3 regions of the Pseudoalteromonas sp. SG43-5 genome follow, and region 3 is predicted to be linked to each of the others. Evidence: predicted binding sites of a transcription regulator. Region 3 holds the regulator's gene; each other region holds the start of a gene.
The links. Region 3 encodes sigma-54, which starts transcription at its own class of promoters, with help from an activator protein. Its sites were predicted from a motif close to GTTGGCACGNNNNTNGNNT; they were not measured.
Positions count from the first base shown of each region.

Region 1: flgJ (flagellar assembly peptidoglycan hydrolase FlgJ) is a predicted target of sigma-54. The motif match lies at 2,362-2,380, and genes of this name have one in related genera.
Region 2: H5161_RS07610 (CsbD family protein) is a predicted target of sigma-54. The motif match lies at 2,802-2,820, and genes of this name have one in related genera.

Region 1 is NZ_JACJFA010000032.1:13,990-18,305, forward strand. Features, by position in the region: gene flgG (flagellar basal-body rod protein FlgG) at 1-444, shown strand, start outside; gene flgH (flagellar basal body L-ring protein FlgH) at 461-1,144, shown strand; gene H5161_RS19260 (flagellar basal body P-ring protein FlgI) at 1,156-2,250, shown strand; gene flgJ (flagellar assembly peptidoglycan hydrolase FlgJ) at 2,417-3,433, shown strand; gene flgK (flagellar hook-associated protein FlgK) at 3,435-4,316, shown strand, end outside.
Region 2 is NZ_JACJFA010000005.1:173,148-177,463, forward strand. Features, by position in the region: gene H5161_RS07600 ((2Fe-2S)-binding protein) at 1-239, shown strand, start outside; gene H5161_RS07605 (xanthine dehydrogenase family protein molybdopterin-binding subunit) at 236-2,497, shown strand; gene H5161_RS07610 (CsbD family protein) at 2,561-2,758, opposite strand; gene hrpB (ATP-dependent helicase HrpB) at 3,044-4,316, shown strand, end outside.
Region 3 is NZ_JACJFA010000014.1:12,483-16,798, reverse strand. Features, by position in the region: gene lptA (lipopolysaccharide transport periplasmic protein LptA) at 1-118, shown strand, start outside; gene lptB (LPS export ABC transporter ATP-binding protein) at 115-840, shown strand; gene H5161_RS14160 (RNA polymerase factor sigma-54) at 910-2,409, shown strand; gene hpf (ribosome hibernation promoting factor) at 2,436-2,723, shown strand; gene ptsN (PTS IIA-like nitrogen regulatory protein PtsN) at 2,728-3,180, shown strand; gene rapZ (RNase adapter RapZ) at 3,199-4,044, shown strand; gene H5161_RS14140 (HPr family phosphocarrier protein) at 4,087-4,316, shown strand, end outside.

The DNA.
Region 1 (4,316 bases), on a different contig from region 3:
CGCAATGGTCAGTTTACTACCGATGGCGATGGACGAATTGTGACATCGGGCGCAGGTTACGTTATTCAGCCAGAAATGAATGTACCAGATGACGCGCAATCAATTACGGTTTCGCAAGACGGCGAAGTATCTGTACGTGTTGCAGGCCAAGCCGATAACGTTGTAATTGGTCAGCTGACTATTAGTGACTTTATTAATCCATCGGGTCTTGAGCCAATTGGTCAAAACCTTTATACCGAAACGGCTGTAAGTGGTGCGCCGGTACAAGGTAACCCGGGTGTTGAAGGGTTAGGTAGCATTATTCAAGGCTCACTCGAAACTTCAAACGTAAATGTAACTGAAGAGCTAGTAAATCTAATAGAAACTCAGCGTATTTACGAAATGAACTCAAAAGTAATTTCGGCCGTTGACGAAATGATGAGTTATATCAATCAACAGCTTTAATAGAGTAGGGGGAATTATGCGTAATATTATTTTATTTACAGCGGGCACATTATTTTTAAGTGGCTGTATGTCTACGCAAAATAGTGAAGTAGTGCAGGACGACCCTTACTACGCACCTATGTACCCCGAGCCTATTTTAGAGCCGCTGGTAGCCACAGGTTCATTGTTTAATACTCATACATCAAACGACTTATATTCTGATAAAAAAGCGCTACGTACTGGCGATATAATTACGGTTAAATTGCAAGAGTCTACTCAAGCAACAAAAGCCGCTAAAACAGAAACAGACAAAGAAACTGACGCAAGCTTAGACCCAGTGATTGGCTTAGGTGGTCTACCTGTAAATATAGGTGGCGATAGTATTCAGTTTGGCATTGGTAGCGATTCGTCGTTTACGGGCGATTCAAAATCAAACCAGTCAAACAGCTTAGTGGGCGATATTTCGGTTAATGTAATGCGCGTTTTACCTAATGGTAACTTAGTTATTCGCGGCGAAAAATGGCTAACGCTTAATACCGGTGAAGAGTTTATTCGTTTAGAAGGGCTAGTACGCCCTCAAGACGTAAGCGCCGATAATACGGTTGAATCAAACCGCATTGCTAATGCACGTATTCAATACTCAGGTAAAGGGCAAACGCAAGAAGCGCAAAGTCCTGGTTGGCTTACACGTTTCTTTAGCAGTTCGCTGTTTCCATTTTAGAGGGTAACAACATGAATAGCCTTAAAGCTTTATGTTTAGTTGTGTTATTAGGTTGGCAGTTTACTGCCAGTGCTGAGCGCATAAAAGATGTGTCTATGGTTGAAGGCGTACGCTCTAACCAATTAGTTGGTTATGGCTTAGTGGTTGGTTTACCAGGCACTGGCGAGCAAAACTCATACACACAACAAAGTTTTAGAGGCATGTTGAACAGCTTTGGTATTACGCTACCTTCAACTCAAAGTCCTAAAATTAAAAATGTTGCCGCTGTGGCGGTGCATGCAGAACTACCTGCATTTAGAAAGCCTGGGCAAGCAATCGATATTACGGTTTCTTCTATTGGTAGTGCAGGCAGCTTACGTGGCGGTACTTTACTACAAACTTTTTTAAAAGGTGTAGACGGTAACGTGTACGCAATTGCACAAGGTAGTTTAATTGTCGGTGGCTTAGGCGCACAAGGCCTTGATGGTAGTAGAGTTGTAATTAACACCCCTACAGTTGGTCGTATACCAAATGGTGCAACAGTTGAACGCACAGTAGAAAGCCCGTTTATGCAAGGCGATTACATTACTTTTAATTTAAACCGCCCAGACTTTACAACGGCAAAACGCCTAGAAAAAACAATTAATGACTTAGTTGGCCCAAATAGCGCACAGGCAATTGATTCTGTTTCTATTCGTGTTATAGCTCCACGCGACGCATCCCAGCGTGTATCGTACTTATCAACACTCGAAAACTTAGAATTTAAACCAGCTGACATGGCCGCTAAAATTATAGTTAACTCACGCACAGGTACAATTGTGATTGGTAAAAACGTTAAGCTTCAGCCTGCGGCTATAACTCACGGTGGCTTAACAGTAACAATTGCAGAACAACAAAACGTGTCACAACCAAACCCGCTAGCAAACGGTGATACTGTTGTCACGCAGCAGAGCATTATTGATGTAAATCAAGATGACTCGCGCGCCTTTGTATTTAATCCAGGTGTAAGCCTTGACGATTTAGTTCGCGCAATTAACGAAGTTGGCGCAGCGCCTGGTGACTTAATGGCTATTTTAGAAGCACTAAAAGAAGCCGGCGCAATTAACGGACAGTTGGTTGTTATATAAATAACCCAAGCCAATAAATAACGTATTACTTAAGCCCTATATTTTTGAAATTAGGGCTTTTTATTTACAGCAACTTAAGTTTATTATTTTTATCTTCCTTGTTTTATCTGTAGTGGCTCAATTTTTGCATTTTTAACTGCATTATTCATTTTGTGTCAAAAAGCCGATGGAAACTAATCACCTCGATAAACAAAACTTTTTTGATTTAGGCAACTTAGATTCACTTCGTAAAGAAGCCTTAACGAGCGGCGATGCATCAACTGATGCCTCTAAAGCTGCGCTCAAAAAAGCGGCCGCACAATTTGAAGCTATTTTTACGCAAATGTTGCTCAAAGGAATGCGCAAAGCTAACGAAGCATTTGAAGACAAAGACAGCCCATTTAATTCAAGTGGCGTAAAGTTTTTTGAAGAAATGCACGATCAGCAACTTTCAACAGAGCTTTCATCAAATGGCTCGTTAGGCCTTGCCGATTTAATAGTTCAGCAGTTATCGCCTGAGTCTAAAAACTTTATGCCAGGCTCGGTGCTTAGAACAACCAACGATATTTTTAGCGATACTCAAGTCGGTTCCGCTCTTCCTCATGAGCAAAAAAATAAGCAACCCGATCTTATCGTTAAGAGTACTAAAGCCGATATTGCTGAGCCTAAAGTCGATACTGCAGAGACTAAAACCGATAGCCCAACATTTAAAAATGCAGAAGAGTTTGTAAGTTCAGTGTGGGAACACGCTAAAACGGCAGCGCAAAAAATTGGTTTAAATCCTGCGGTAATGGTTGCACAAGCGGCACTTGAAACCGGTTGGGGTAAGCACATTATTAATAAAAATGACGGTGGCAGCTCAAATAACTTATTTAATATTAAGTCAGATAAAAGCTGGGAAGGCGATAAAGCAAGCAAAATAACGCTTGAGTTTGAGCAAGGTACACCCGTTAAAAAACAAGCCAGCTTTAGAGCCTACGATTCAATTAAAGATAGCGTGAACGACTTCGTTGATTTTTTAACGCAAAACCCACGCTACAAAGAAGCATTACAAAATACAGCTAAACCAAACGACTTTTTAGATTCATTACAAAAAGCAGGTTATGCAACCGACCCAAATTATGCCAACAAAATAAAACAAGTGCTCAATAGCAGTCAGCTAAAAGACATTGCGGCAAACGTGATCCGCCAAGGAGTAGAGTAACATGTCGTTTAATTTATTAAACATTGCCAGTTCTGGGGTTAGAGCAAGCTCGGAGCTACTGCAAACGACAAGTAAAAATATCGCCAATGTTAATACAGAAGGCTATGTTCGTGAGCGTACAGAGTTTACTACTATGGTTGACAACCAAGTAGGGCGAGGCGAAACATACCGATTATTAAACGAGTTTGCTCAGTCACAGCTAAATCGTGACACCTCTAATAAATCGTTTTTCGATCAGTTTATTACTGAGGCTAATCGAGTTGATACTATTTTTTCTGAAGAGTCGAACAACCTTTCGACTGGTATTAACTCTTTATTTAATAATGTGCAAGAAGCGCTAAATCAGCCCTCATCTACTGTTGCCCGCTCATTAGTAATGACAGATGCGCAAAGCTTAATTGATCAAATGGATAGGCTTTCGGGCATCGTGCTTGATCAAAAAAGTATAGTAAACGAGCAGCTCGAAATATTTTCAGATGAGGCAAACTCACTCATTCAAAGCATTAGTACGCTAAATCAAAATATTGCAGCCGTTAATGGCACTAATAACGCCGCAGATGCCAGCTCTACCTATAACGAACGCGATAAAGCAATACGCGACTTATCAGAGCTAATAGACATAGAAACGCTTGATGGTCCAAATGGCGAAAAACTTGTTTTTATGGGCACAGGCGAAGCAGTTGTTATGCAAAATGGCGCATTTAACTTATTTTCGATGACAGGGGATCCTGATCCTAATTTTAAAGAATTCACGCTTGACGTTAATGGTGGCAAAGCTGTGCCGCTTGAAGTTGATGTAAGTAAGCTTAAAGGCAAAATTGGCGGCTTACTTGCTTTTAGAGATGACATATTAGTCCCCGCGCAAAACCAAATTGGCCAAATG
Region 2 (4,316 bases), on a different contig from region 3:
CATGGGTTGAGCATAAAGTACCGCAGTGTGGTTTTTGCCAGTGCGGCCAAATGATGCAAGCTGCAAGCTTATTAGCTGCAAACCCAACCCCTACCGACGATGAAATAGTAAGTAATATGTCGGGAAATATTTGCCGTTGTGGTACATACCCGCGTATTCATAAAGCAATTAAATCAGCTGCTAAAACAATGGCGAGTGTTCAATATTTTGACCCAAATGAACAAGGGGAAGAAGTATGAACCAAGATAACAAATACTTTGATTTAAACCGCCGTAAGTTTTTAAAAACCAGTGCGATAGGTGCGTTAGTACTCGGTACTTATTTTGTAGGCAGTGCGCCAAGAGCATTTGCGGGTGTATTAGAGCAGCCATCTGAGCAAGCAAAACGCGCAAACTTATTTATTGCACTGCGCCCAGACGGCATGGTTGAAATAACCTGCCATCGCTCTGAAATGGGTCAGCAAATTCGCACCGCGATTGCACAAATAGTTGCCGATGAAATGGAAGCCGCGTGGGATAAGGTTATTGTTATTCAGGGTAAGGGCGACCCTAAATACGGCGATCAAAATACCGATGGCTCGCGCAGTATTCGCTACAACATGAAGCGCCTGCGTGAAATGGGCGCAAGTGTGCGTTACATGATGCAGCACGCTGCCGCTAAGTATTGGAAAGTTGACCCACAAACCTGTACTGCTAATCAACACGTTGTTACACACAGCTCAGGTAAATCGCTTACTTATAAAGATTTAATCGACTTAGCGCTTACAATAACGCCACCAGAAGCTGACAAACTAACACTTAAAACACGCAAAGAATGGCGCTACATTAATACTGGCATGGCGCACATAGATTTAGCCGATTTAGTAACAGGTAAAGCAATATTTGCAGCCGATGTACGCGAGCCACAAGCGCTGGTGGCTATAATTGAACGCCCGCCAGTGGTAGGCGGTGTTGTTAAGTCGTTTGATGCCAGTGCTACAAAAGCGATAAACGACGTTATAGATGTTATTGAAATTCCTGCACCAAAAGGCGCACCGCAGTTTCAGCCAAAAGGTGGAATTGCGATTATAGCTAAAAACACATGGGCTGCATGGCAAGGGCGTAAAGCATTAAAAGTCGTGTGGGATGATGGCAAAAATGGCGATTACAATTCAGAAGAATTTAAAAAGTCATTATTAAAAACAGTACAAACTCCACAGGCAAACATACGTGATAAAGGCGATGCCATGAGCGTATTGGCTAAATCGAGCAATAAACTCGTAGCTGATTATTACGCACCGCATCTTGCTCAAGCACCAATGGAGCCGCCTTGTGCAACGGCTATGTACAACAAAGATAGTGTTGATATATGGGCTGCTACGCAAAATCCACAAGCCGATATGAAAACAGTGGCTGCCATGCTTGGCATGGATGAGAGCAAAATTAATGTTCACGTTACCATGTTAGGAGGCGGCTTTGGGCGTAAGTCAAAACCTGACTTTTCAGCAGAAGCAGCTTACCTTTCAATGAAAGTAGGCAAACCTATTCGTGTGCAATGGACGCGTGAAGACGACATACAACATGGTTTTTACCATGCAGTTTCGGCTCAGCACATTGAAGCATCGTTAGATAAAAATGGCGCAATAGAATCTTATTTACACCGCACTGCGTTTTCACCAATTACGTCTACCTTTTCAGAAGGGGCGACTACGCCAGGAAGCTTTGAACTGCGCTTAGGGTTTACCGATAACCCAATTAACACACCTAACATGAAGTTAGAAAACGGTGATGCGCAAGCCAAAGCACGAATTGGTTGGATGCGCTCTGTATCAAATATTTTTCATGCCTTTGCTATTCAGTCATTTATTGGCGAAGCAGCGCACAAAGCCGGTCGCGACCAAAAAGACTATTTACTAGACACCATAGGTCCGAGTCGTATTGTTGATGTAACAGAGCAAAATGCTACATACGATAATTACGGTGGCGATAAAGCGGTTTATCCGTTAGATATTGGCAGACTGCGCCATGTTATTGAAAAAGTAGCTGACATGAGTAAATGGGGTCGAGAACTTCCTAAAGGGCGAGGTTTAGGCATAGCAGCACACAGAAGCTTTTTAACTTACGTAGCTACGGTAGTTGAAGTAGAAGTGTCGGATGCTGGCGATTTAAAAGTAATTAAATCGTGGGTAGCCATTGATGCGGGTACGGTTGTAAACACTGACACCGTTAAAAACCAAACTCAAGGTGGTTCTATTTACGGGATTACAACTGCAATCAGCGATGGTATTACCTTTGATAAAGGCCGCGTGCAGCAAAGTAACTTTCATGATTATCGCGTACCGCGTATGAGCGACTCACCACTTGAAGTTGACGTTGAAATTGTACAAAGTGACGCACCTCCAGCAGGGGTAGGCGAGCCATCTACACCAGTTTATGCGCCAGCATTATGTAATGCTATTTTTGCCGCGTGCGGAAAGCGTATTAGGCAGTTACCAATAGGTGACCAGCTAAAAGCGTAACTAAATAACCTACAGCTTAAACAAAAAAACCGCCAAAATGGCGGTTTTTTTAGAAGTTAGCGATTAGTGAGTTTTTTCAAATTCATCAACTTCACGCTCTGCTTCTTCTTTAGATTTACCATACTGCTGCTGGATTTTACCCACTAGCTCTGTACGGCTACCTTCAATTTTGTCTAAATCGTCGTCAGTAAGATCGCCCCATTTCTGTTGAGCCTTACCTTTAAGTTCGTTCCAATTACCTTTCATACGATCGCTGTTCATAAGTTTCTCCTTACTTAGATTTAATTAACGTTCAGTATAAAAGGAGCAAAGCGTGTACCAACAAGTTAAATCTTTATTTTATATTAATAATCAGTGTGTTATGTTTTTATTGGGGCAGTAATGATTAATGTTTTGAGCACATCCTTAAAAAATGTACAGAGAGGTCTGTAATTATTTCTGATTATGTAACCCTTAATTAAATCCTTTATAACCACATAGCTTTAGCGGCGCGTTTATTTTTGGTTTTTGTTACAATGCACACAAAGCAATTTTGGGTAAATAGCTGTGCTGCCGGTTCAAGACATATATCAACAACTCGTTACTACATTACAAAGTAATCCTATTACGTTATTACAAGCGCCGCCTGGTGCGGGTAAATCTACGTGGTTGCCGTTACAACTTATGCGCGATGGACATTTTAAACGTATTGTAATGCTAGAGCCTCGCCGTTTAGCTGCACGTAATATTGCCAGTTATTTAGCAAAGTGCCAAAACGAGAGTGTTGGGCAAAGTGTAGGTTTGCGGATCAGGGGCGAGAGTAAAGTAAGCGCTAATACGCGCCTCGAAATAGTCACCGAAGGCATGCTCACACGCATGCTGCAAAACGATCCCGAATTAAGCGATATTGATTTACTGATATTTGATGAATTTCATGAGCGTTCAATTGCAGCCGATACCTCACTTGCCTTTGCGCTCGAGACCCAAAGTGCGCTACGTGAAGATTTAACCATCATGCTTATGTCGGCAACGCTAGATACAGAGCGCTATACAGCTTTTTTTGACTGCCCTGTAATTCAATCAAGCGGTCGCAGCTACCCGATAGACGAAGTATACATACCCATAAAAGATGAAAGCCGCTGGCTTGATGCAATTCCTAATATAATAAAACAAGCACTTAATGAGCAAACAGGTAGCGTATTGGTGTTTTTACCTGGGCAGTTTGAGATACTACGCGTGCAACAAGCACTGAGCGATTTACCAAGTAACTGCCAAGTTGCAACGCTATTTGGCGAGCAAGATAAAGCTAATCAGCAAGCTGCTATTGCTCCTGCACCAAACGGCATGCGCAAAGTAGTGCTAACCACCAATGTAGCCGAAACCAGTTTAACTATTGAAGGCATACGCATTGTAATTGACAGCGGCAAGCGCCGTGCAGCCACCTTTAATTTAAAAACAGGGGTTACAGAGCTCACAACACAAAGTATATCGCGCTCATCTGCTGTGCAGCGTGCTGGGCGTGCAGGACGTATAGAGCCGGGCATTGTTTATCGAATTGGCTCAAAGCAAACCTTTGAGCGACGTAATAGCCACGACAATCCCGAAATACTCACATCAGACATAAGCCAACTTATGCTTGAGGCAAAGCAGTGGGGAGCCAGTATTGATGAGCTAACCCTACTTGATAAGCCCACTGAGCAGCAATGCGAACAAGCAAGTAACCTGCTTAATATGCTTGAAGCTATTGATAGCAAAGGTAAGCTCACACCGCTTGGCAGTAAAATGTTAGGTTTTGGTGCTGATATTCGTTTGGCGCATATGCTATTAAAAGCACAAATAC
Region 3 (4,316 bases):
CATAGAGCAGCAGCTCATCAGTGCCGAAAAAGATGAAAACTCAACTGACCGCGTTCACACAATTTTAGTACCGATCGAAACTAAAAAAAGTAAAAAAGGCGATAAAGGTCAACCATGAGCACATTAAAAGCAGAACTATTAGCAAAAAGCTATAAAGGTCGTGAAGTTGTAAAAAACGTCGGCCTTGAAGTACAAGCTGGCAGTATAGTTGGCTTACTTGGCCCTAACGGTGCTGGTAAAACAACGACTTTTTATATGATTGTAGGGCTTGTTCCTAGCGACAAAGGTAAAATATCTATTGATGATAACGATATTACTCTTTTACCTATGCATAGTCGTGCTAGATTAGGCATAGGCTACTTACCACAAGAGTCATCGATTTTTAGAAAGCTGACTGTTTATCAAAACTTAATGGCCATTTTAGAAACGCGCAAAGAACTAAATAAACAAGCCAGAGAAGACACGCTCAATAACTTATTAGATGAATTTAGCATACAACACATTCGTGATAGCCAAGGTATGGCATTATCGGGGGGAGAACGTCGTCGTGTAGAAATAGCACGAGCGCTGGCAGCAGATCCTAAATTTATATTACTGGATGAACCGTTTGCCGGTGTTGACCCTATTTCGGTATTAGATATAAAGAAAATAATAGAACATCTTAAAAATCGTGGGATTGGTGTATTAATTACCGACCATAACGTAAGAGAGACCCTTGATGTTTGTGAAAAAGCCTACATTGTTTCTCATGGGGAGCTGATTGCATCAGGTACTCCAGAACACGTATTAAATGATAAAACAGTACGCGATGTTTACTTAGGCGAGCAATTTAGGCTGTAACATTTACGCCATGTCTTTAAGCATCTGCTAGTATTAATTATAACAACATAAAAGGATTGTTAGAGATACATGAGGCAATCACTACAGCTGCGCATGGGCCAGCAACTTACAATGACTCCACAGTTGCAACAAGCTATTCGTTTGTTGCAACTCAGTACATTGGATCTCCAGCAAGAAATACAAGAAGCTCTCGACAGTAATCCACTATTAGAGGTTGAAGAGGCAGACTATTCCGAAGACGCTGCTGGTAAAAACGAGCAAAAAGCTGATACCGATGACATAACTGTTAGCGCATCTGCTGATGATGCTCCGAGCGAATACGAACAAGATACTGGTGAAGCACTTGCAAAAGACACGCTAAGTGACGACATGGCTATGGATGTCAGTTGGGATGAGTACATGAGTGCCGCTCCTGCAGCCTCATCAGGTCCAATGCCTGAAGACGAATCAATATACCAAGGCGCCTCTACTGAAACGCTCCATGAGTATTTAATGTGGCAATTACAACTAACGCCATTTAGCCCTACAGACGAAGCTATTGCTATTGCTATTGTAGAAGCTGTCGATGATTCAGGTATTTTAACACTAAGCTGCGAAGAGATTTTAGAAAGCTTTAATCAAGAAAACGAAGATGATAACGAAGTCGAACTTGATGAAATTGAAGCGGTATTAAAACGCATCCAACTGTTTGATCCTGTTGGTATTGCTGCACGTAGTTTACAAGAGTGTTTGTGTATTCAGCTTAATCAATTTGATAAAGAAACACCTTATATTAATGAAACGAAAATGATTTTAACCGAGCATATTGATCTATTAGCAGCTCGCGACTATCGTACATTAATGAAAAAAACTAAGCTCAAAGAAGAAGAGCTTAAAGAAGTAATGACACTAATACATACTCTCAACCCAAAACCTGCAGATACTATTGTAAGGGAAGAATCTGAGTATGTTATTCCTGATGTGTCAGTTAAAAAAATTAAAGGCCGCTGGGTTGTCGAATTAAACCCAGATAGCATGCCTAAAATTCGTGTTAATAGCCAATACGCAGCAATGTCTCGCACTGTAAAATCAAGTGGCGACAGCCAGTTTATTCGCTCACATTTACAAGAAGCTAAATGGTTTATTAAAAGCTTAGAAAGTAGAAACGACACGCTATTAAAAGTTACTAATTGTATTGTTAAGCAACAACAAGGCTTTTTTGAACATGGCCCTGAAGCCATGAAACCAATGGTTTTAAATGATGTTGCTGAAATGGTAGAAATGCACGAATCGACAATTTCTCGCGTAACTACTCAAAAGTACATGCATACACCCCGTGGTATATTTGAGCTTAAATATTTTTTCTCAAGCCATGTAAGTACTGAAAACGGTGGTGAATGTTCATCTACAGCAATACGTGCGCTTATCCGAAAATTAATCGCAGCAGAAAACTCAGCAAAACCATTGAGTGATAGCAAAATAGCGGATATATTGGCTGAGCAAGGAATTAAAGTAGCGAGACGTACAATCGCAAAATACCGCGAATCTCTTGCTATTCCACCGTCAAATCAGCGTAAAAGTCTGATTTAAGACGCTAAACTAAGAGGGTAATGCTTATGCAACTAAACTTAACTGGTCGTCACGTAGAATTAACCGATTCACTAAGAGACTATATTAATACTAAATTTGCGAAGCTTGAAAGACACTCTGATCATATTAATAATGTTCATGTCATTCTCGATGTAGAAAAATTAAATCAAAAAGCAGAAGCCACAATACACGTAAGCGGTGCTGAGCTATTTGCCTCTACAGAACATCAAGATATGTATGCCGCTATTGACTCGTTGATCGACAAGCTCGATCGCCAAGTAATCAAACACAAAGAGAAGCTTGCTCGACACTAATATGATGAAATTAAGTTCACTTATATGCCAGGACTGCAGCAAAGCTGCGGTCCTTTTTAATAGCAAAAAAAGAATTTTAGAGTTCATTAGCGAACTTGCTCACGACAAACTTCCGTATTTACCGCAACAAGATATTCTTAATGCTTTAATGAGCAGAGAGAAATTAGGTAGTACAGGTATAGGACGTGGCATTGCTATTCCTCATGGAAGAATGAGCGGTGCAGAAGAGCCTTTGGCTTTAGTGCTCGTTAGCGAAACTCCAATAAACTTTGATGCAATCGATAATCGCCCTGTTGATATTTTTGTCGCACTCATCGTACCAGATGGCGATAACCAGCAGCACTTAAAGACTCTAGCAACCATTGCTGATAAACTAAACAACAAAGATTTTTGTAAACAGTTACGCAGTGCAAAATCTGATACTGAGCTTTACCAAGTTATTGTCGATCAATCATAGTTTTATAAAGGGTGTTAAATGGAGTTAATTATCATAAGCGGCCGTTCCGGTTCTGGAAAGTCGGTTGCTTTGCGCGTTGTAGAAGATTTAGGTTATTATTGCGTAGATAATATTCCAGTAAACCTACTACCTTCATTAGTTCGCAGTGTGTCTGATAGCTACGATAAAATTGCTGTTAGCATAGATGTGCGCAACATCCCTAAAGAACAAGATGAATTTAACGATATTCTTGAATACTTACCAGGCTTTGCAAACCCTACGTTATTTTATTTAGATAGTGACGATCAGACATTGATCAAACGCTTTTCTGAAACACGCAGATTACACCCACTATCAATAGACTCGTTGCCTCTTGATTTAGCCATCAAAAAAGAAAAAGAATTACTTGATGTATTAACCACTCGCGCCGACTTTATGATAGATACGACTGATTTAAGTGTTCATCAACTCGCTGAATCTATTCGTGAAAAGATTTTAGGTAAAAAAGATAAGCAACTGATTGTCACATTTGAATCATTTGGTTTTAAACACGGTATACCAAAAGAAGCAGACTACGTATTTGATGCACGCTTTTTACCAAATCCACACTGGGAACCAGAGTTGAAGCCTTTAAATGGGTTAGATCAACCGGTTAAAGACTATTTAGCTAATCACAGCATAGTGCAAAAATTCACATGGCAAATTCAAACATTTGTACAAACGTGGTTACCGCATTTAGAACGAAATAACCGCAGTTATTTAACCATTGCTATTGGGTGTACAGGTGGGCAACATCGCTCTGTGTATTTAGCGCAAACTATCGGTGAAAGTTTTGCAATGACACATCCCAATGTAAAAATTCGCCATCGCGAACAAGAAAAATAATATAGCTGAATAATCACCTGTTCAGCTTAGGTAGAGTAAGTTATGCATTGTGAAGATACCTTTTTAATAAAAAACAAATTAGGCTTACACGCCAGAGCAGCTACTGTGCTTGCGCAATTAGCAGTACAATTTGATGCTACAATCACATTATTCCAAGATGACAAAGAAGCAGCAGGCGATAGCGTACTTGCATTAATGTTACTTGAAAGTAGCCAAGGAAAAGAAGTTAAAGTTGTTTGTAAAGGCCCTGATTCTGAGCAAGCTTTACACGC